DNA from 3 places in the Agrobacterium sp. rho-13.3 genome. Region 1 is predicted to be linked to each of the others. Evidence: riboswitches for the same ligand, from Rfam matches in the RefSeq annotation. Region 1 holds a riboswitch; each other region holds the start of a gene.
What was found. A riboswitch is a leader RNA that binds a small molecule or an ion and turns the genes downstream of it on or off. The one in region 1 is predicted to bind thiamine pyrophosphate.
Positions count from the first base shown of each region.

Region 2: it holds a riboswitch for thiamine pyrophosphate, as region 1 does, so the genes downstream of both, RMR16_RS21870 (hydroxyethylthiazole kinase) here and thiB (thiamine ABC transporter substrate binding subunit) in region 1, are expected to answer to the same signal.
Region 3: it holds a riboswitch for thiamine pyrophosphate, as region 1 does, so the genes downstream of both, thiC (phosphomethylpyrimidine synthase ThiC) here and thiB (thiamine ABC transporter substrate binding subunit) in region 1, are expected to answer to the same signal.

Region 1 is NZ_CP192774.1:2,590,047-2,597,276, forward strand. Features, by position in the region: gene RMR16_RS12660 (M48 family metalloprotease) at 40-1,563, opposite strand; gene RMR16_RS12665 (thiamine ABC transporter ATP-binding protein) at 1,864-2,580, opposite strand; gene thiP (thiamine/thiamine pyrophosphate ABC transporter permease ThiP) at 2,577-4,202, opposite strand; gene thiB (thiamine ABC transporter substrate binding subunit) at 4,213-5,226, opposite strand; TPP riboswitch at 5,269-5,377, opposite strand; gene RMR16_RS12680 (VOC family protein) at 5,423-5,815, opposite strand; gene RMR16_RS12685 (ABC-F family ATP-binding cassette domain-containing protein) at 5,953-7,230, opposite strand, start outside.
Region 2 is NZ_CP192775.1:1,535,746-1,542,975, forward strand. Features, by position in the region: gene thiD (bifunctional hydroxymethylpyrimidine kinase/phosphomethylpyrimidine kinase) at 1-464, opposite strand, end outside; gene thiE (thiamine phosphate synthase) at 461-1,117, opposite strand; gene RMR16_RS21870 (hydroxyethylthiazole kinase) at 1,107-1,844, opposite strand; TPP riboswitch at 1,908-2,010, opposite strand; gene iolG (inositol 2-dehydrogenase) at 2,092-3,084, opposite strand; gene RMR16_RS21880 (LysR family transcriptional regulator) at 3,236-4,174, opposite strand; gene RMR16_RS21885 (telomere resolvase) at 4,544-5,881, opposite strand; gene RMR16_RS21890 (M24 family metallopeptidase) at 5,964-7,106, opposite strand; gene RMR16_RS21895 (AcvB/VirJ family lysyl-phosphatidylglycerol hydrolase) at 7,195-7,230, opposite strand, start outside.
Region 3 is NZ_CP192774.1:2,443,886-2,451,115, reverse strand. Features, by position in the region: gene RMR16_RS12055 (glycoside hydrolase family 2 protein) at 1-939, opposite strand, end outside; gene RMR16_RS12050 (DUF1839 family protein) at 936-1,922, opposite strand; gene RMR16_RS12045 (amino acid--[acyl-carrier-protein] ligase) at 1,930-2,838, opposite strand; gene RMR16_RS12040 (acyl-CoA dehydrogenase family protein) at 2,844-4,025, opposite strand; gene RMR16_RS12035 (acyl carrier protein) at 4,025-4,276, opposite strand; TPP riboswitch at 4,443-4,554, shown strand; gene thiC (phosphomethylpyrimidine synthase ThiC) at 4,668-6,491, shown strand; gene thiO (glycine oxidase ThiO) at 6,493-7,230, shown strand, end outside.

The sequences.
Region 1 (7,230 bases):
GCACTCCTTTGACCCAACCCCGGAGCAATCCGGGGTTTTTTATTCGGCGATGATCTTGACGCGGTCGCCGGGTTGGACCACGGCTGTTGCGCTCATGGCGTTGAGGACGCGGAAGAGTTCGATCTTGCGATCGGTGCCCATCATGCGGGCGGCGAGCGATGCGACGGTTTCGCCGGGTTTGGCGGTGACGACCCGTACGCGCAGCGGCTTGAGGGCCGAAATCTCTGCCGGTGTCATTTTGCGGAAGCTGGTGCGCAGCACATTGGCGACGCTATCCAGCTGCGGGCTACCCTTCGGCACCGCTGTCAGGAAGCGGAATATCTGCTGACCGACACGAATGACGGTGACATCGAAATCCCATTTATCCGCGGAGGCACGCGCCGTTGCGGCGGGCAGACCGTTGATTTCCGTTTCGCGAACCGTTTCCGGAATGAGACCTGCAACCCAGCCGCTGGTGAGATAATTGGTCAGCGTCGACTGCTTGGGGTCGGCCACGCCATCGAAACGGATGGCCATTTCGCCGGGGCCGGTTGCCAGAACCGCCTCGACCTTGTTGTCGATCTGGAAACCTTCCGGCACATCGAAACGAATGCCGAGACTGCCATGCAGGAAGGTGTTGCCACGCACATACCCCTCTTGCGGGCTGTCGCCATACAGCAGGCCGTCAATGCCGTTCAGGAACCAGTCGCGGCCCTTGTCGCCCACCTGGCCCTCCTGCCCGAAAGCACGCGCGTGGCGGCGGGCAAGCTCGATGCGCTGCGGCGTGTTGGGGTGGCTGGAAAGGAAGTCGAGGCTCTGGTCGCTATCGGGATCAGCCGAGGTGAAACGGGCGTAAGCGGCCATGGAATCAAGGAAACGCGGCGAAGCGTAAGGATCATATCCCGCTTCGCCCAGCATCCGCACGCCGATCACATCCGCCTGCAATTCCTGCTGGCGGGAGAAAGCGGCGAGGCGCAGTTTGCCACGCGCCAAGGCCTGTTTTCCGGCCAGATCGCTGGACAGAACTTCCGCCACAACACGGCTGGCGATGACTTCGGCTTCTTCGCGGCGCTGGCGCTCGATGCCGTGGTTGGCGGTGACGTGGCCCATTTCATGCGACAGAACGGCGGCAACTTCAGAGGCGTCATTGGCAAGCGCCAGAAGGCCGCGTGTCACGTAAAGATAACCACCCGGCAACGCAAAGGCATTGATTGCGGGAGAATTCAAAATGGTGATGCGGTAGGATTGCTGCGGATTTTCCGACACCGCCGTCAGCGCCCCGGTGATTCGGGCCACGAGGCGTTCTGTCTTGTCGTCGTGATATTCGCCGCCATAACTTGCAACGATCCGCGGGTGTTCGCGGGCGCCCATCTGCGCGCGCGGATCATTTTTCTGCACTTCTTCCACGGTCTGGGGATTATCAGAGGGCTTCAACGTGGACTGGTAAGACGGGCTGAACAGCGACTGGCACGATGACAGGACAAAACCGGCGACCGCAAGCGCGAGCACGCGTCTTGACGCCCTGCCCCATTGCCACGCGTTTTGACCGAAGGTGTGGCTTTGCGGAGCCTTCACACACGTCATCATTCTGCTTGTCTGCTCCTAACGTTCCTGATCATCCGTTAATTGCAGACCAGAATACCAGATTACCCGTACGGGCACTTGAATGCTCAAACACTGAAAACGATCCATCATGCGGAAATATTTCAAGGGGAGAAATTCTTCGCTTAGCTTTCAAGCAGTTGATTAGAATTCGCAAGTGCAAAATTTGAGCATCGACTTCGTGTTTTTGAAGGATTGACAGCCACCCGCGTCGAAATTGTGACGATTTGTTTCTTCGCATGTCGTTGTTGAAAAACCGCTACACACTTTTACGCGACATGCTTACACCGCCAGAAACGTGTTGATCTCTTCTACATCTTTGGCGGCAAAGAAATCATCGACACTGCCTTTGTAAAGAATGCGACCGGCAGACAGAAAAACAACGGACTGGGCAAGACGCCTGATATCATCCGGATGGTGCGTGACCAGAAGAATGGTGTTTTTCATCTCGCCGTGAAGGTCTTTGAGAAGACCAGCCATGCCAGCGCGCAGACCGGGATCGAGCGCTGCAAATGGTTCATCCAGCAACATCAAGGACCGTTTGCGCACCAAGGCTCTGGCCAGTGCCGCCCTTTGCCGCTCTCCACCCGACATGCTGGAGGGCAGACGTTTTTCGAAACCGGCAAGGCCGACGCGGGCGAGCGCAGTCTTCACCGATGTTTTTTCATCCTGCGACAGTTTCAAAGACGGGTTCACGCCCAGCCCGACATTGGTAAAAATATCCAGATGCGCAAAGAGATTATTGTCCTGAAAAATCAGCGAAACGGGCCGTTCTGAAGGGTCCAGCCCATGCATGTCCTGCCCGTCGATCAGGACGCGGCCCATATCGGGCGCTTCGAACCCGGCGACGAGATTGAGCAGCGTGGATTTTCCAGACCCGGATGGCCCGACGACCGCCGTAACCTTGCCGCGCTCAAACCCGCAATCGAAGGCGAAATCCTGATTGCCGAGTTTCAGCGTGATGTTGTCGAGGCTGGCACCCCAATCATGCAAATTCATGCGACCGCTTTCGCTGAGGTGGATTGCCGCGACACACCGCCCACTGCCAGGCAGAGGCAGATGACACCGAGAATGACCGCATAACCTGCCGCGTCATTGGTTCTGTAACTGCCCATATTGCTATAGACCAGCCAGGGCAAAGTCACGAAGCTTTCAGAGCCGAACAGGGCAACGGCACCCAGATCGCCCAGCGAAAGCGCCATGGCGAAGGAGAAGGCCATGGCGATGGGACGCCACAAAACCGGCCAATCGACAAGCCGAAGCCGGGAGAACCCGGAGACACCGAGGCTGGCAGCCAGATGGCCCGTTCGAGCCTGATGGGTGATGAAGGCAGGTTCCAGCACCCGCATGACGAAGGGCAGCGCCATCAGCATATTGATGGCGGCGACCAGTGCGGGCGCAAACAGGGCGACATCACCGAAGGGCCTTAACAGCAGAAACCAGCCACTGCCCAACACCACCGGCGGCACCAAAAGCACCAGCGATGAGCCAGCACCAAGCGCCGTGGAAAAAGCATTCAACGGCGCGCTGACGTTTCTGCGGGCGGCGATGACTTGGCGGGCGCGAATGAGCGCGGTGGAAAGGAGAAGCGCAAGCGATGCCGACACGAGTGCGACCGTAAGGCTCGTGGCAAATGCCTGCCAGAAGGTGTGCTCAGTCAAAAGACGAGGCAGATCAGCAGACAGACCGGAAGATGCGACGGCAATCAATGGAAGGCCGACCAGCAGCAAAGCCAGCAGAATGACAAGGCCATCCCACAGGCGCCGCACAAATCCTTCGCCATCAAACCGCCGAACCGCGCGGCCTTGCGTTTGAGCCTCGGCATCGGCGGAAGGCAGTAGCGCCAGAAGCCCAAGCAGAACACCCGTCACCGCAATTTGCATCAAAGACAGCGCAATGGCGCGGGGTGGATCGAAATCGAACCGCAATGCCTGATAGATCGCCACCTCGATTGTCGTGGCCGCTGGCCCACCGCCGAGCAGCAGGACGAGGGTGAAGCTGGTGGCGCAGAGCATGAAGATCAGCCCTGCGATGCCCGGTATCAGCCGCGCCACGGCTGGCCATTCAATGAACCGAAAGGTGGAAAGCGGCGCCATGCCGAGGCTGGCGCTCATGCGCCAGTATTCGCCCGGAATGCGTTCCAGCCCGGCCAGAAAAAACCGCACGGCCAGCGGCAGGTTGAAGAACACATGGGCGATGAGAATGCCGGACAGGCCGTAAATGCTGAAGGGCTGCTCTGCCCCTGCGGACAAAAGCATCGTGTTGAAAACGCCCTGCCTGCCCCAGATGGCAATGATGCCAAGCGCGCCGACAATAACCGGCAGACCCATCGGCACCGCCATCAACCGGATGATCCAGATGCGGCCCGGAAATGCCCGTTGGCGGGCAAGCGCCAGCGCCACCGGTAATCCCAACAGAATGGAAATGAGGGTGGAAAGCGTGGCCTGCCACAGCGTGAAACGCAGGATGCGCAGCGTATAGGCATCCAACAAAGCCTCGGACGCCGCACCCGTATCGAAAGACAGAAGTGCCGCGACGGCAAGGCCCATGAACAACAGAACGGCGGCAAATGCCACCGCCCCGCTCAAGATGAACCTGCGACGATCACGGCGCTCAATCATGGAGGCAACGTTACTTCACGCTCATGGCAGTCAGCCATTCGTCGATCCATGCCTTGCGATTCTTGGCCACCTCTTCCGGCGACATCAGGAACGTCTTGGACGGCTGCACCAGCTTGGAAAAGGCATCCGGCAGAGGTGTGGAGGTGGCGGCAACCGGCATCATCCAGTTGTTTTCAGGAATGGCATCCTGAAAACCTGTTGTCAGCACGAAAGAGAGGAACTGCTTTGCCAGTGCCTGTTCCGGCGCATTCTTCATGATGCCTGCGACTTCGATCTGGATATAATGACCTTCCTCGAAGCTGGCCGCCTGATAGCGATCCGAGTTTTCTGCGACCATATGGTAGGCGGGCGAGGTGGTGTAGGACAGCACCATCGGCACTTCGCCCTTGGTGAACAGGCCGTAGGATTCCGACCAGCCGGGAGTGACGGTCAGCACGCGGTTCTTGAGCTTTGCCCATGCTTCCGGTGCCTTGTCGCCGTAAACCGACTTCACCCATAACAGCAGGCCAAGGCCGGGTGTCGAGGTGCGCGGGTCTTGAATGGCGATCTTCTGCGAGGGATCGCCTTCCACCAGTTCCTTCAGACTTTTTGGCGGATTCTTCAGGATCTGGGTATCGTAGACAACGGCGAAGTGGCCGTAGTCATAAGGCACGAAAACATCGTCCTTGAAGCCGCCCGGCACTTTGGCCGCAGACGTATCGACGCCCGAGGCTTCGAACAAGCCGGTCTGCTTGGCTTCTGCTATGAGGTTCGTGTCGAGACCGACCACGACATCGGCCTTGGAGCTGGTGCCTTCCAGTTTCAGCCGGTTCAGCAGCGCCACGCCATCGGCCACACCCACAAAATTGACGGTGCAATTGCAGGTCTTTTCGAACGCCTCTTTCACCTTGGGACCGGGCCCCCATTTGGAAACGAAGCTTTCATAGGTATAGACGGTCAGCGTCTTTTTATCCTGCGCCACCGCAATAGCGGGCAGCAAGAACGACACGGCAACGAGAGACTGAACGAAAAAACGACGAAACATCAAGAGCACCTCCTTGAAATGGGTAGCAGGAATAGGCGCCTTGGATGGAAGCCGTCTAATCCCTCCGCCGGTGTTAACCGGATCAGGTTCTTCGGGTTGGCAAAGCCTCTCAGCCTTGTTCCGTTGGAACAAAGCACCCCGTTAGAGCAAGCGAAGATGTAATCTGAGTATAGTGGATTGGCAAGATGGCTTCGTGTTACGCCTGTGCCGGCATATGCACGAGTTCCCAGACATGACCATCCGGGTCTTGAAAGCTGCCTGCATACATAAAGCCATGATCCTGCGATGGCTTCCACGCATTGCCACCGGAGGCGAGTGCCGTGGCAATCGTCTGGTCGATCTCTTCCCGGCTTGCAGCGGAAAGGCAGGTCAGCACTTCCTTGGTGTTCTTGGCATCGGCAATATCGCCATTGATGAAATCACGGAACCGCTCTTCCTGAAGCAGCATGACGAAGATGTTTTTATCGACGATCATGCAGAGCGTGCGCTCATCGGAATATTCCGGATTGAAGTTGAAACCGAGCGCGGTGAAAAAGGCTTTCGAGATTTCGATATTCTTGACGGGCAGATTGACGAAAATCATACGCATGTTCAGAACTCCTCCGTTTTGAAAACAGCAAAGCTTAATAGGCTTTCCTATCAAAGATGGGAGGCGAGTCTCCTTTGCGCAACATTATGCTCCCTCCGTCATTCCGGCCTTGAGCCGGTATGAGGGAAGAATGGATTTCAGCTTTCCAGCTCTTCGCGCAGCATTTCCAGCTCCAACCACTCTTCTTCCATGGTTTCCAGCTTTGCGCGCAACCGCGACATTTCTTCGGCGAGCTTGCTGAACGCGTTGGGGTCCTTGGCGAAAAGATTGGGGTCGGCCATGCGCTCTTCGCGTTTGGCGATCTCGCCCTGGGCTTTTTCCATTTCCTTCGGCAGATTTTCGAGCGCGAATTTCTGCTTGAAGGACATTTTGACCTTGGCTTTTGCCGGGTCAGAAGATGAAGCAGAGGACGAAGAACCCTTGGCCTTTTCCTGCTTTTCGGCTTTTTTCTTCTCGTCGGACGCGCCCTTGCGCTGCGCCATCATGTCCGAATAGCCACCGGCATATTCGATCCAGCGGCCATCCGGCGCATCCGGGTTTGCGGGGGCGATGGTGGAGGTGACGGTGCGGTCGAGAAAGTCGCGGTCGTGGCTGACGAGAATGACGGTGCCGGTGAAGCTGGCAACGATTTCCTGCAACAAATCCAGCGTTTCGATATCCAGATCGTTGGTCGGCTCGTCGAGGATCAAAAGGTTGGTCGGACGCGCCAGAATGCGCGCCAACATCAAACGTGCGCGCTCACCACCGGACAGATTGCGGATGGGTGTGCGGGCCTGTTCCGGCTGGAACAGAAAGTCCTTCATATAACCGGTGACGTGCTTCAGCTCATTGTTGACCAGAAGGTTCTCGCCGCGCCCATCCGTCAGATAATGCGCCAGTGTATCGTTGGGGTTCAAATCCTCACGCTTCTGGTCCAGCGTGGCGATTTCCAGATTGGTGCCGAGCTTGACCGTGCCGGTGTCCGGCTCAAGCTGACCCGTCAGCATCTTCAACAGCGTTGTCTTGCCCGCGCCGTTTGGTCCGACAAAACCGATGCAGTCCCCGCGATGGACACGCAGCGAAAACGGGGCGACGATGGTGCGTTCACCATAAGACTTGGTGATGTTGTCGGCTTCGATCACCAGCTTGCCGGACTCGCGACCTTCCGCCGCCGTTGCCTGCACGGAGCCTGTCGGCCCCTTGTGGCCACGATAATCCGCGCGCATGGCCTGAAGTTCACCCACGCGGCGCATGTTACGCTTGCGGCGCGCGGTGACGCCATAGCGCATCCAGTGTTCTTCGCGCTCGATGGCTTTGCCGAGCTTGTGCTGTTCCAACTCTTCTTCTTCCAGCACCTTGTCGCGCCATTCCTCGAAATGGCCGAAACCACGGCTGAGGCGACGCGCCTGACCACGATCCAGCCAGACGGTGGCAGT
Region 2 (7,230 bases), on a different replicon from region 1:
TCTTGCCGGTTTGTCGCCAGCGGTTGGCAGCTGAGAAGGGCTGCTTCCGGCAGATTGGGCGTGGCGATCAAAGCCAAAGGCAACAGCTTAGACCGCAGCGTCTCAATCGCATCTTCCTGCAACAGACGATCACCGGATGTCGCTACCATCACCGGGTCCAGCACCACCTGTCTGCCCGCATCATGCAGTCGATCGGAAATCGTCTCTATGGTTTCAATGCGCGAAACCATGCCGATTTTCACCGCGCCGACGTCAAGATCGGAAAAAACCGCATCCATTTGGGCAGCGATCATCGCAGCGGAAATATCCTCAACGGCGCTTACGCCTCTGGTGTTCTGCGCCGTGATGGCGGTGATGACGCTGGCGCCATAAACGCCGAGTGCCGAAAACGTCTTCAAGTCGGCCTGTATACCCGCACCGCCACCGCTGTCGGACCCGGCAATCGTTAAGGCGATGGCGGTCATCCGCGTGCCTCCAGTGCATGGTCCACCTCACGGCGGAAATCGCGCGTCGCCGCTGCGATGTCCCCGGCCCGAAACAGGGCCGAGATCAAGGCAACACCATCCGCACCGGCGGCAATAACGGGAGCAACACGTTTCAGCGTGATGCCCGCGATGGCGCCAACGGGCATGTCCGGACGCGCTTGCTTCAGATGGTGGCGCAAGTGCTGAAGACCTTCCAGCCCCACCGGCGCATCCGGGTTTACCTTGGAAATCGTCTCGAAAACGCCGCCGATGCAGGCGTAGTCCACAGGCGCGATTGCTGCACGCTCTGCATCCTTCTTGTTTTTAACTGTCAGGCCGATAACGGCATCACGCCCCAAAAGACGCCTTGCAGTATGGGCATCCATATCGTCGGCCCCCAAATGTACACCATCCGCGCCAGACGCCAACGCCACATCGACGCGATCATTGATGACCAGAGGCACGCCCGTCCCCTTCAAAGCGTCAACGATCAGCAGAGCCTGTTCGATCATCTGGCGAGTGGAGGCGTGTTTGTCACGGTATTGGATGATCGTCGCGCCGTGTCGTGCCGCAACGGCTGCCAGTTCCGGCAGCGGCGCGATATCGGCCAGAGAGGCATCCACCAAGGCGTTCAAACGGTAATCAATTTTCATCGTGTTCAATTCTCGCAAGGGAAAGAATGTCCTGGCCATTGATACTGTCCAGCGCATCCAGGAAGGCCGCTTCGAAAGTGCCGGGACCGCGTGCATGTTTTGCCGCCAGTTCGGCGGAGACGCCGGTGACGGTCAGCGCCGCTGCGGCTGCCAGCATCGGGTCCGGTTCCACAGCCATGAAGGCAGCAATCACGCCACCGGAAAGGCAGCCGGTGCCGGTAACCTTTGCCATCCACGGATGACCGTTGACGATTTTTGCTTCTCGCGTTCCATCCTGAAGCAGATCTTCCGGCCCTGTCTGAATGCGCAGGGCTCCGCCGACATCGCCTATCACCGCCATCTCAGCCGCATTGCCGCGCACGATTGTTGGGCGAAGAGTGATCAGCTCGTGGGCGAAATCCAGTCGCGAGGGCGAGTAGTCACAATGGACCGGATCGACGATCCACGGTTTGCCATGGGCGTTTGCGACCTTGACCGCGATGCGGATGACCTTGCGGCGCGCAGCGTCCAGCGTGCCGAGATTGATGGTCAGAGCGCCGACTTTGGAAACGAAGCTTTCAATTTCCTCTTCAGATGATGTCATCGACGGAATGCCGCCCACGGCGGTGATGCCATCTGCCGTAAACTTCTGGACGACCGTGTTCATCAGGCAATGAACACGCGGTCTTTGTTCACGCACGTGCGCCAGAAGCGCTGCCGCCTTTTGTGCCGTTGGAAAGCTCTCCATGGGTTATTCCACTCCATATACAATCACGGAGACCCAGGGTGAGCGAAGAAGAGAAAAGTATGCCTTTGGCGACCGTTCCGTTCCTACGCCGGCATGACCCGGATCAGGTTCAAGGGTCCGGCTCAGCGCCATCTCAGCATCGTGCGATGCTCCCCTCGGAATGTCTGGAAATTGTCGTTTTTTAAGTCTGCTGTCAATGGTGTAGAAAAGGCGGAGGCTTAATGCCACCGCCTTTGATGGTCGATGATTATACGATCTGCACGAGAACCTTTTCGCGTGCGGATTTCAATGCGGCATCGGCAAGCTTGAGCGCGATCAGGCCGTCTTGAGCAGATGGTGACGGTGCGACGTTGTTTTCGACGGAATCGATGAAAGCGGTAATTTCCGCCGCATAGGCTTCCGTGTAGCGCGTCATGAAGAAGTCGTGCAGAGGCGGGCGCGTGTAGCCATCTTTGGTTGCGACTTCGATGGAGACCGGACGCTGGTTTTCTGCCGAAACGGAGCCGAGCGAGCCGTGCACTTCGATGCGCTGGTCATAACCATAGGTCGCGCGGCGCGAGTTGGAAATGATCGCCTGACGTCCGCTGCCGGTCGTTAGAATGATGCTGGCGCTGTCATAGTCACCCAGTTCGCCGATCTTGGGATCGACCAGAACGGAGCCGGTGGCGAAAACGCTGACGATGTCTTCGCCCAGCAGGAAGCGGGCAATATCGAAATCATGGATGGTCATGTCGCGGAAAATACCGCCGGACACTTTGATGTATTCGGGCGGCGGGGCGCCGGGGTCACGGCTGGTGATCGTCACCATTTCGACTTTGCCGATCTGGCCGTCATCGATGGCCTTGCGAACGGCGCGGAAATGCGGATCGAAACGGCGGTTGAAGCCGAGCATGATCTTGGCGCCGGTTTCCTTGACGACCTCAATGCAGGCCGCAGCGCGGGCAACATCCAGATCAATCGGCTTTTCGCAAAAAACAGCTTTGCCAGCGCGTGCAAACTGTTCGATCAGGTCCGCGTGGGTGTTGGTTGGTGTGCAAACGATAACGGCATCGATATCGGGATCGGCCAGCACGGCTTCGATGGTGCTGATCTTGCAGCCGGTTTCATTTGCGATTGCCTGTGCGGCTTCCTGAAAAGCATCGACCACAGCGACCAGTTTTGCACGTTTGTCGGAGGCAATTGCCTTCGCATGGACCTTTCCGATGCGACCCGCACCCAACAAAGCCAATCTCGTAACCATCGTTTCCTCCCGATCTGGTTAGCGGGTCTCGACTGCCTTCAGCGCCCTTCTTGGAACGCCAATGCACACCTCAAGCCCATTTGGAATATATGTTCCATCTTGCTAGAGCGCCATTTCATTCGTGTCAAGACGGGAACGAGAGGTCGTTCTCTCAAGGAATACTGGCAAGATTTTGGTGCTTGCGGAAGCCCGGCAAAGTCCTCGCATTCTCTTCCAACGAGTGAATAAAGTTTTCAATCGTCACGGGAGATGGCCGCCCCAGAGCGGTGATGACGCCCCAGTAAAACGGGATGTGAAACGCGAGTGGCAAAACGGCGACGCCGTCGATGGGCAGACCGCTGATCGTGACGGACTCCACGATGGCAACTCCAAGGCCGGCTCGCGCCAGCGCAAGCGAAACATAGGTTGCGTTGCTGTCCACGACATCGTTCAGGGCAATGCCCTGATCCTTGAATGCTTTTTCAATGCGCATGCGAAGACGGTAAGGATTGGCCGAAGCAATGATGCGTCGCGCTGCCAAATCCTGCGGTGTGACAATGGTTTTTTGCGCCAGTTCATCACCAGCGGCCACGATGGCGACACAGGGCACTTCACCGATCCAGTGAACATCCAGCCCCGGATTATCCAGCGGCAGGCTTGCAATGCCAACATCGGCTGTGCGTGCGACCACCGCTTGAACGACATTTTCCGATGCGATGCTCTGGAGATGAACGTGTTTGGGAAAGTGCTCTTCCGCAATGTCTTTGAGCGCGAGCGGCACGAGGCTTGCTGCAAGAGCCGGGATCGATGCGATCTCGATTGGTCTTGCCCCGCTGCTTTCAATCTGCCGCGCTCTTTCGCTGATCGTGCGCAGCCCGCCCAGAAACAGTTCTGCCTGCGTAAAAAACGCCACACCTTGTTCGGTTGGGGCAATGCGTGGGCCGTTGCGATGAAGCAGGACGAAGCCGATTTCCTGCTCAAGATCCTGAATGAGACGGCTGATGACGGGCTGCGATTTTCCAAGCGCTTTGGCAGCACCCGTCATGCTCCCTATCGACATCACCGCAACGAATGCTTCGAGTTGTCGTGTATCGAGATACTGCTCTATCATAGCATCGCCTTCGGAAGTCTGCTTGCGATCTTTCGCTTCTACCTCAGTTTATGACATGTGAATCGACCGCTGACCATCCTCGTCCACCATGGATTGTATTTTCCGATGTGGATAAGCTGGAAAATGACAAGCCAAACACCTTGGCGCAGGGGATTGCTCGCAATGGGTGACGCTAAGGTGCTGAAACATAACTAAATTAGGATGTTTTCACTCGCTTCATGAGACCGGAAATGTCGGTTTTCACGCGTCGAACAATCCCACGGAAGGCTTGAGATATCGCCCCATGAGATTCCGCCCTGGATGGGAATCGGCAATTTGATGTGGCGTTGAAGATAGGTGCCTGTTCATCGCGCTTGAACAGGTATGGGCCTATTTCCTTGCGGCGCCCGGCATCTGGTTGACGCTGATCATCTGGCGGATCGTGCGGTCGGCGACACGCTCGGCACGGGCCTTGGACGCAACCTCATCCTCCGGGAAGGTGTAGGTCATGTAGGACAGTGACGTTTCGAGATCATTGTTGTTGTGGCCAAGGATCGCCGCGAAATAACTATTTTTGGAAACGTTTGACGGCGCGAAATTGCGGTAGGCAATTTCTGCGTAAAGATGGCGCAGGCCATAGGGTTTCGGTGGCTCTTCCTTTGGCCAGATGTCGTCGAACCTGCTGATGACCTCATCCCGCAATGGCAAGCGAACGTCGGATGAAAAATCATCCACATTCAGCCCAAGCCATAGTTTCCCATCGCTGCTATCCCGCAGACGGTGATAGGCATCAAGCACGATTTTCGACTGCTCCAGCACAGGGATTTCGTAGGTTACGCCAAATTTGGTACCTTCACCCTGCTTGGTTTTTGCCTGTCCGTTAAACAGCACGCTCCACTTCGAAACGCCTTTTGCGTAAGGCGCTGGCGTCAATTCGGCCTGCGTGAAAACTTCATAGGGCCGCCGTCCGGTCGTCCCCATCAAACCGATGGCGACGGTCATCGGATCGGAAGACAGCAGATAGCGCCGACACCGCTTCATCACCTCGGCATAGTTTTCAAAGGTAATCAGCGATCCGTGTTTGGTGGCGATCTTCGCCATTTTGATCTTACGCGCTTCATCATAAAGCTGTGGCGTTCCCGCCGCGATGCGCAGCATGGGATGATCGTCGCCGAAAGCCTCGCGAATGGCGTTGCGGTATTTGGTGATGTAGGAAATGACGGTGGCTTGCGCCTTGTCGCCCATGGACAGCATCTCGCCGTCCCACAAAGCCTGCATTTCGGGTTTCGTGGTCAGTCCGTTCGTTGCGGCAATAAAATCCGACACACGCAGAAGAAAACGTGGCTTGCGCCCAGCCATATTGTGTTCTGCGCGCTCAAGCTTTTCCTCGATCGAACTCGCAACACCCGTCAACGGATAATCTGCGGTTTTAATATAGGTATCCAGCCGCTCGCGCAGCTTTTTCATATTGCAGATTGCGAGAGGCGTGGTTTTTGGACCAAAAGCGTCTTTCAACGCATATCTATATTTTACAATATAAAGTTCGAGGGTCTTTTCGGTTCTGCCATTCTCGAAATGAAAGCGGACTTCTTCATTCCAAAGCGCACCGATTTTCTTGGTGTCGAACGTGCCGTCCTGCTTTTTCGTCAGCTGTAATTTTTCAACAAATTCCGCGATCCGATCCACGAGAATCGGAGTCTTTGTCTTTCTTTTTTCAGTCGCGGACATTGTTGGCTCCATGAATATGCTTCACTATATAAAATATATTTCCGGTGCAATAACAACGCTCAAATTTGACTGAAAATACATGTCAGGAAAATGGTTCAGCTGGCGACTTGGCTGGCTGGGTAAACCATTTTGCGCCCTGACCATCCATATAAATATGGTCCTCTAGCCGAATGCCGAAACGGTCTGGATAAACCAGCATCGGTTCATTGGAAAAACACATGCCTTCTGCCAATGGCAGAGAGTTTCCCCGCACGATGTAGGGCTGTTCGTGAATTTCCAGCCCCAGACCATGGCCGGCGCGATGCGGCAGGCCCGGCAGTGCATAGTCCGGCCCAAGGCCATGTCTTGTCATCACAATACGGGCGGCATCATCAAGGCTGCCGCAGGGAGCGCCGAGCTTCGCGGCATCGAAGACGGCTTGTTGTGCTTCACGTTCGATGGACCATGCGCGTGCGAAATCTGCGCTCGGTTCATCAAGAACATAGGTGCGCGTCAGATCAGAATGGTAGCCATCGATCCGTGTGCCGGTATCGACAAGAATAACGTCACCACGTTGTAGCACCTGATCGCCATCCGCGCCGTGCGGAAGCGATGTGGCTGTGCCAAACGAGACGATGCAGAAATAGGAGCCGCCTTCACCGCCAAGCTCAAGATGCTGTTCATCAATGTAGCGAACGACTTGGGATGCGCGAATGCCTGGTTTCATGATGCCGTGGGCGCGCTTTTGCACCTCCAGCGTCAGATCCATGGCGTATTGAATGATGGCGATTTCGGATGGTGACTTTCGAATTCGCAGGCTGCTGATCAAGCTGCCGCCATCGATCAGGCGATCCTGTCCCAATTCTTTGGCAAGGGCGTGATAGATGAAGAGCGGAAAGGCATCGTCCAGTGCAACGCGGCCTTTGCCTTCGATGAGCGAAGCAACCAGTGCTGCCGGGCGTTCTTCTTCCTGCCAGATATGAATGTCGCCATTCAGATGGGGAAGTGTATCCACACGGCTCTTTTCGAAACCGGGCACAATGTAATGCAGGTCTGTTTTCGTGATCAGGGCGCCGAGCAGCCGCTCACTCTGGTGCCAGACAAGACCGGTGAAATAGCGAAGGCTTTCGCTGGAACCCAGCAGTAGGGCAGCAATGCCCTGTTCTTCCATCTTGCCGCGCAGGCGTCCAAGTCTCTCAAGGCGTTCCGCATCGCCAATGGATGCAGGTTTGTTTACAAGGTTCATCGATCAGACCTTTGTTGATTTCATAATCGATCAATACAAAGGCTTGACTCTGTATTCAATGTGTCGACAGAAAAGTTCGCGTGCCGACCTATTGTTTCAGACGTTGCCTGAGCGCTGCGACGAT
Region 3 (7,230 bases), 150 kb from region 1:
TCCCCGGCAGAAAATGGGCTGACCGTTTATCTTCAGCCCGAAACCTTTTCCGTCGGTGCCGGGATTGATCTCAATACGGCGAAACCCGGTTTTTCCTATGGAGTGGGTTTGTCCATCCAGGCGCAGGCTGAGATCGTGAAGCGCTGGCGTTCCATGGGTGGCGGGCCACCATGGTTCGATGTTTTCCAGCCACAATTCGCCTTCGAAGACATCCTCGCTGGTCGCCTGTAGCCTTGCCCAGCGGTCGGCGCAGCCGATGTCCATTGATCCAATATGGCGGTGGCTGCGAACGGACATACGCAGATGCCCCGTTCCATCAGCACCCAGCTCCGATTGAAAAGACAGGAGTTCGAACGCGGATTGGTTTTCGCGAATAAGCCGAATGGGACGCCATGGTCCAGCGGCATGGATTTCCGGGCACCAGCCCGGCATGTAACCGAGCGCGGTTGTTCTGATCAGCCGCAGGCCTTGAGAACTCATCATCTGTGGACGCCAGCGGGCGCGGGGGCCAGGTCTCTCCAGCCGTGGGGCAAGGGCGCGAAAGCAGATGGCAAGCTCATCCGCGCCGCTCAATTCAAAGGGCACGTCCAGCGCTTCAAACATGCTGGTGGCATGGGCGACCAGTGTTCCGTTCAGAAAAATTTCGGCAATCGTTGCCAGACCTTCGAAGCGCAGAATAGCCGGTCCGGTTTCGTCGGAAACGAGGGTCAGGCGATACCAGGCATCCTGATTGTTCAGCGGTTGTGGAAGAAGGCGATCAAATTTTCCGACGGTTTCCAGTGCTTGCGCAACAGTGCCGGGAACGGGCGCCGTGATGACCTCGACATCAAATGGAATATCGACCGGTGTGGTGAAAGCATGCGGCAGCGTTAGCGTCAGGGTCCAACCCTCGCTCAACAATTGCCCACCCGGCACATGCAAAGCGAAGGGCGCGGTCACGCCGCCTCGCTTGTTTTGCTCAGCGATGTCTCCAGTGCGCCCATCAACTCGTCCCAAGCCGTGATAGCCGGGTCAAGAACGGTCGCGAGTGGTTCGAACTTGCGACGGGCGATGGCGCGGGCAAGCTGGAACTGGACGGATTTCGCCACTTCCGAAATGCGAAGCGCGTGGCTTGCCGCCTCGCCGAACTGTTTGTCTCCACCCAGCCATTCCAGATGGGTGGCGGTCAGCTCGAAATTGGCGCCGAACTGGCGAAGCGTGTTGAAAGCATATTTGTGGAAAAATCCGAAGGGCCGGTCGGCCACTTTTTCCACCTGCCCCGGAAAGACCTCGGCGAAGGCCTTGATCGGATTTTGCTCGGGCCGTTTTGCAAAATGTAATGCCAAAAGCCGCAGCGCAATTGCGCGTCGTTCTTTATCGGACACGGGCTTTTCGGGAAATTTCGCGAATTCGGTGTAGGGCAAAAACGGAAGATCGTCTTGCGTGAGGTGGTGTTGGAAAATGCCTGAGAAATCATCACCCTCCAGCGCGTAGTAGCCGCCATTGTGGAAATATTCCAGCTTGCGGTTTGCCAAGTCCATGCGGTTGATGGCGACCGTCGTTTTGCCGTGTTCCTTACGATAACCCACACCTTGGGTATCCGGCATGTAGAAACTGTCCATTTCGATCAGGCAGATACGACCGCGCTGCAACTGTGTTGCGATATGGCTTTCCAGCCTGTCGAAAATTGCCAGTTCAGTGACGCGGATGCCATACAGCGCCTCAAGGTCTTCCAGCGGTACTTTAAAGAAAGTGAACTGGTCGCCCTCGAAATCCTGTGTCAGCGTAAAGCCGAGCATGGCTTCCGGCGGCAAACCGCTGGAGGCCAGAAGTTCGATCCACAGATCTACATAACAATTGGTTTCCGGCCACATCCGCTCAGATGCGTGGAGCTGGTGCGGAACATAGGTTTCAGCGCTCAGGGCCGGAAAAATGCTTGCCATCTCGTCTTCAGCCCCAAAGCACATCCCGAACCGGCTGCGGCCATGCATCCACATCCAGTCCATGTTTCGCAAACAGTGCCAGCGCAATACGCTCCAGACCAAAACCGACGCAGGCGGTGTGGGCCACAGTGCCGTTTGCGAGATTGAGACCCCATTTGGTGCCGAAAGCGTCCTGGTGGTAATTGAAGCTCATGCAGGCGGTCTGGTTGGTGGTCGATGTGACCGGGATCAGCAGTTCAAACTTCAAATTCTGGTCACGCTGGTTGTTGGCCAGCATCTTGCCCGCGCGCCCGAAGAACGGGTCGTTGGCGATATCGATCTTCACGTCGAGACCGATTTTTTCCATCATTGCCACGCCGCGATCCATCCACAATTGGCGGAATTCCGTGACATCTGCTTCCGTGCCCATGCAGACATATTCGCGCATACGGAACAGTTGCTGGCGGGCCGGATCCTTGGAAGGCTCATGGCGGAAGCAATAGGATTGAATGTCGTAAAGACCGCCGCCAGCGGGCAGGTTTCCGCGCTTGGCAATGGTGGGGTAAAGCGGGTAGCAGGCCGCAGGCGTCAAGACGATATCGGTCGCCTTCTGATCTTTCGTCCAGTCCGTGCCCTCGTCCATGCTTTTCAGCAGGCTGACATGATCCAACTCACAGCCGCAGAACGAATGGACCGTGCCCGCCAGTTGCGGGAAGCTTTTCATGTAACCGCTTTTTTCAAAAAAAGCGCGGTTAATGCCGGGCGGGAAGCGAATGGCTTCCGCCTTGTCCGGGCCGCCGACGGTGTCGATCAACCGTTCAAAAGCGACGATGACGTCTTCAAACTGGCCGCTGCGGCCATAAAGGCCGTCCACGCCAGTATCGATCAGCAGGCCCTTTTCGAACAGGCGATCGAGAAACGATGTTTGCATGTCCATGGTGCTTATCCTGAAAGGCTGGTGTCCTGCTTCTGAACAAGCAGGAGATGGGCGGAATTGCTTAAAATTCTGTCGTTTGAAATCATCAGCTGGGCGGAATGCGCATCACGCAAATGCCTGCCGAGGCTGTAAGGCGTGCCGTTCTTGTAGCCCATGATGCCGCAAATCAGCATGGCGTGATTGATGATTTCCAGAACCGTTTCGGAAGAACAAATCTTGACGTTGTTCATGGCAACGGCAAACCCCATCGACATCAGCTTGTCCGGATCGGACTTGGTATCGTCGTACGCTTTTAGACCGGCAATCACGTTGGATTTGACGATCTGAAGCTTGTTGGACACTTCCGCCAGACGGATAGCACCGGGTGGCGTGACGCCGGGTGATTTGCGGGCGGCTGCGCGAACGAAAGCCTGCGCCCGCAACACGGCATCTGCCGCAATGCCATACCACACACCGCTCCACAAAAGATGCGATGTGGCCAGCATGGATTGTGCCGCGATTTCTGCAAACGGCTTTTGAAAAATCTGTTCCGAAGGCGCCTTGCCTTTGAACAGGAAACCATCGGAACAGGTGCCGCGCATGCCAAGCGTGTTCCAGACATGCGTTTTTTCAAGACTATATTGGTCTTTAAGAAAAACCGTCATCACCTGATCGGCAGGTGCGGCATCCGCATGGGCGCGGGAGGTGATGAGAATGACGTCGGCTTCGCTGCCATAGGAAATGACGGTCGCGTCTTTTTCCAAAGAGCAATTGGCCCCGTCAACGTCAATGGCGCAAATGGAATTGCGCAGATTTCCGCCAATGCCGCCTTCGGTGGTGGCAGAACCAATGAGGAGCTGTTCAGCGGCCACACGGCGCATGAAGCCGGTGTGCCATTCGCTTGTCTCTCCGTGCTCCACCAGACTGGATGCCTTGATCTGGTGCATGGCGAAGATCATTGCCGTGGCCGAGCAGGACTGGCCAAGCGTGCAGCAAATATCGGCGATTTGCGTCAGACTTGCGCCTTCGCCGCCCAGATGCAAGGGAACTTGAATGCCGAGAAGGCGCTCAGCGCGCATGGCCTCCACAGCTTCTCTTGGGAAACGTGCGGCGCTGTCTACATCGTCAGCGTGTTGCGCGGCGATCGCCGCAACACGCGATGCGCGCGCAGACAGCGTGGCATTCGGTGGGGCGACAGACAGGTTCATCACGCCGCCTCTTTGCCGTCGAGAATTGTTTTCACGGTTTCTTCAATCGCCTTGATGCTGGCGAAAGACTTGCGGTTGAGCATATTGTCCGGGAACTCGATATCGAACGCGTCTTCTATGCCAAGCATCAATTGTACGGATGCGAAAGAAGAAAGTCCGGCTGCGTAAAGATCAGATTCGTCGGCGATGGTATCGATCGGTACCGGGAGTTGGCCGAATTTAGATAGTATTTCACGAATAGTTGAATTCATCTCAAGTAGTCTCCCTCGATCGGATGCTATCATAGCGCATTCTTCAAGTTACACCCTAAAAAATAACATCCTAATAAATGGCTAGGTTAATTTGGTGTAACCCAACGCGATTATGTGACTTCATCCACAGCATACTTGACAAAGTGGCATGGCCGGTTTCTGATTAGGCATTCACCAGGGGAGTCCCGTCAAGGGGCTGAGATACTGCTACAGCGCGCAGTGACCCGTTGAACCTGATCCAGTTCATACTGGCGTAGGGACGGTGCAAACGCGGGAAAAGCAGTTCGGCAGTGCCGAGCAACTGGGCCGAATCATCGGCTTGCCTTTCCCGTGGTTTTTCGTCTTTCATGCTCGAACTGGGTCTCCACTGTTTTTGCTTTGGAGCCTCACGATGAACATTGCTGCTAAAAATCTCTCCCCTGTTGTCACGACAGGTCCGCTTCCCGCTTCGACCAAAATCTACAAGCCGGGCATCATCCATCCCCATATCCGCGTACCGATGCGTGAAATTGCGGTGCACCCCACCGCTGGCGAACCGCCGGTTACGGTCTATGATTCCTCTGGTCCTTATACCGATCCATCCCACACGGTCAGCATCGAAGGCGGTTTGCCGCGTGTGCGCCATGACTGGGTTGTGGCACGCGGCGATGTCGAGGCTTACGAGGGCCGACACGTCAAACCGGAGGACAATGGCTTTGCCACCGGCGAACGTTTGACGCCGGAATTTTCTCTACGTCATCAGCCATTGAAGGCCAAGGACGGCAAAGCGGTCACGCAGCTTGCCTATGCGCGGGCGGGCATCATTACGCCTGAGATGGAATTCATTGCCATTCGCGAAAACATCGGGCGCGAGGCGGCAAAGGAAACGCTGGCACGCGATGGTGAAAGTTTTGGGGCGCATATTCCAGATTTCGTGACCGCGGAATTTGTGCGTCAGGAAGTGGCGGCGGGCAGGGCGATTATCCCCGCCAACATCAACCACCCCGAAGCCGAGCCGATGATTATCGGGCGCAATTTCCTCGTCAAGATCAATGCCAATATCGGTAACTCGGCGGTCACGTCTTCCATGGCGGATGAAGTCGACAAGATGGTATGGGCCATTCGCTGGGGTGGCGATACGGTGATGGACCTTTCAACGGGTCGCAACATTCACAACATCCGCGAATGGATCATCCGCAATTCGCCGGTGCCGATTGGCACAGTTCCGCTCTATCAGGCGCTGGAAAAGGTCAATGGCATTGCTGAAGATCTGAACTGGGACGTGTTCCGCGATACGCTGATCGAACAGGCCGAGCAGGGTGTGGATTATTTCACCATCCATGCCGGCGTGCGGCTGCATTACATTCCGCTGACCGTCAATCGCGTCACCGGCATCGTCTCACGCGGCGGCTCGATCATGGCCAAGTGGTGTCTCCATCACCACAAGGAATCCTTCCTCTATGAGCACTTCGATGAAATCTGCGATATCTGCCGCGCTTATGATGTGTCTTTCTCGTTGGGCGACGGCCTGCGGCCGGGTTCGATTGCCGACGCCAATGATGCGGCGCAATTTGCCGAGTTGGAAACGCTGGGTGAGTTGACGAAGATCGCTTGGGCAAAAGACTGCCAGGTCATGATCGAAGGCCCCGGCCATGTGCCGATGCACAAGATCAAAGAGAATATGGACAAGCAGCTGAAGGTCTGCGGCGAAGCGCCTTTTTACACGCTTGGACCGCTGACGACGGATATCGCGCCCGGATATGACCACATCACGTCCGGCATCGGTGCGGCGATGATCGGCTGGTTCGGTACGGCGATGCTTTGTTATGTCACGCCAAAGGAGCATCTGGGTCTGCCGGACCGCAATGATGTGAAGGTCGGCGTCATCACCTACAAGATTGCCGCCCACGCTGCCGATCTTGCCAAGGGTCATCCGGCAGCACAAATCCGCGACAATGCTTTGTCTCGTGCCCGTTTCGAGTTCCGTTGGGAAGACCAGTTCAACCTGTCGCTCGACCCGGAAACGGCACGCTCCTACCATGATGAGACATTGCCGAAGGAAGCGCACAAGGTTGCGCATTTCTGCTCCATGTGCGGACCTAAATTCTGCTCCATGCGGATCTCGCACGACATTCGTGCCGAGGCGCAAAAGGAAGGTCTGGAGGCCATGGCGCAAAAATTCCAGCAGGGTGGCGATCTTTATATGCCGCTGGAAAAGCCGGTGGCGGGGGAATGAGATGCGCGTTCTGGTTAAAGGTGCAGGCGTTTCCGGTCTAACGGCTGCTCTTGAACTTGCGCGCCGGGGCGTGGGTGTCGAAGTCTGCGATCTGGCAAACAAACCGGGGCGCGGTGCGTCCTGGTTTGCGGGCGGCATGCTGGCGCCTTGGTGTGAGCGTGAAAGTGCAGAGGAGGCCGTGCTGACATTAGGCCAATCTGCGCTTGATTGGTGGGATGAGGCAACGCCGGGGCTGGTGACGCGCAAGGGTACGCTGGTGGTGGCACCGGCGCGGGACAAGGCGGAGCTTTCCCGCTTCGCCTCCCGCACCTCGGGGTATCGCTGGGTTGATGAGGATGAGATCGCAGCGTTGGAACCGGACCTTGCAGGACGGTTCCGCGCGGGTCTGTTCTTTTCGGGCGAAGGGCATCTTGATCCACGCCTCGCTCTGACTGCGCTTTACGAACGCCTCATTTCGATGTGCGTTGGTTTCCATCTTGGTGAGCAAACGGACGAAACTGCGTTCGACTGCGTCGTTGATTGCACGGGCCACGCGCAGACCGGCAAGTTGACTGGGCTTCGCGGCGTGCGCGGCGAGATGCTTTATCTGGTTACGACAGAGGTAACGCTTTCACGCCCCGTGCGGCTGCTTCATCCGCGCATTCCGCTTTACATCGTGCCGCGTGCAGCGGAACGTTTTATGGTGGGTGCGACGATGATTGAAACGGACGAGGCGGGACCGATTTCGGCGCGCTCGATG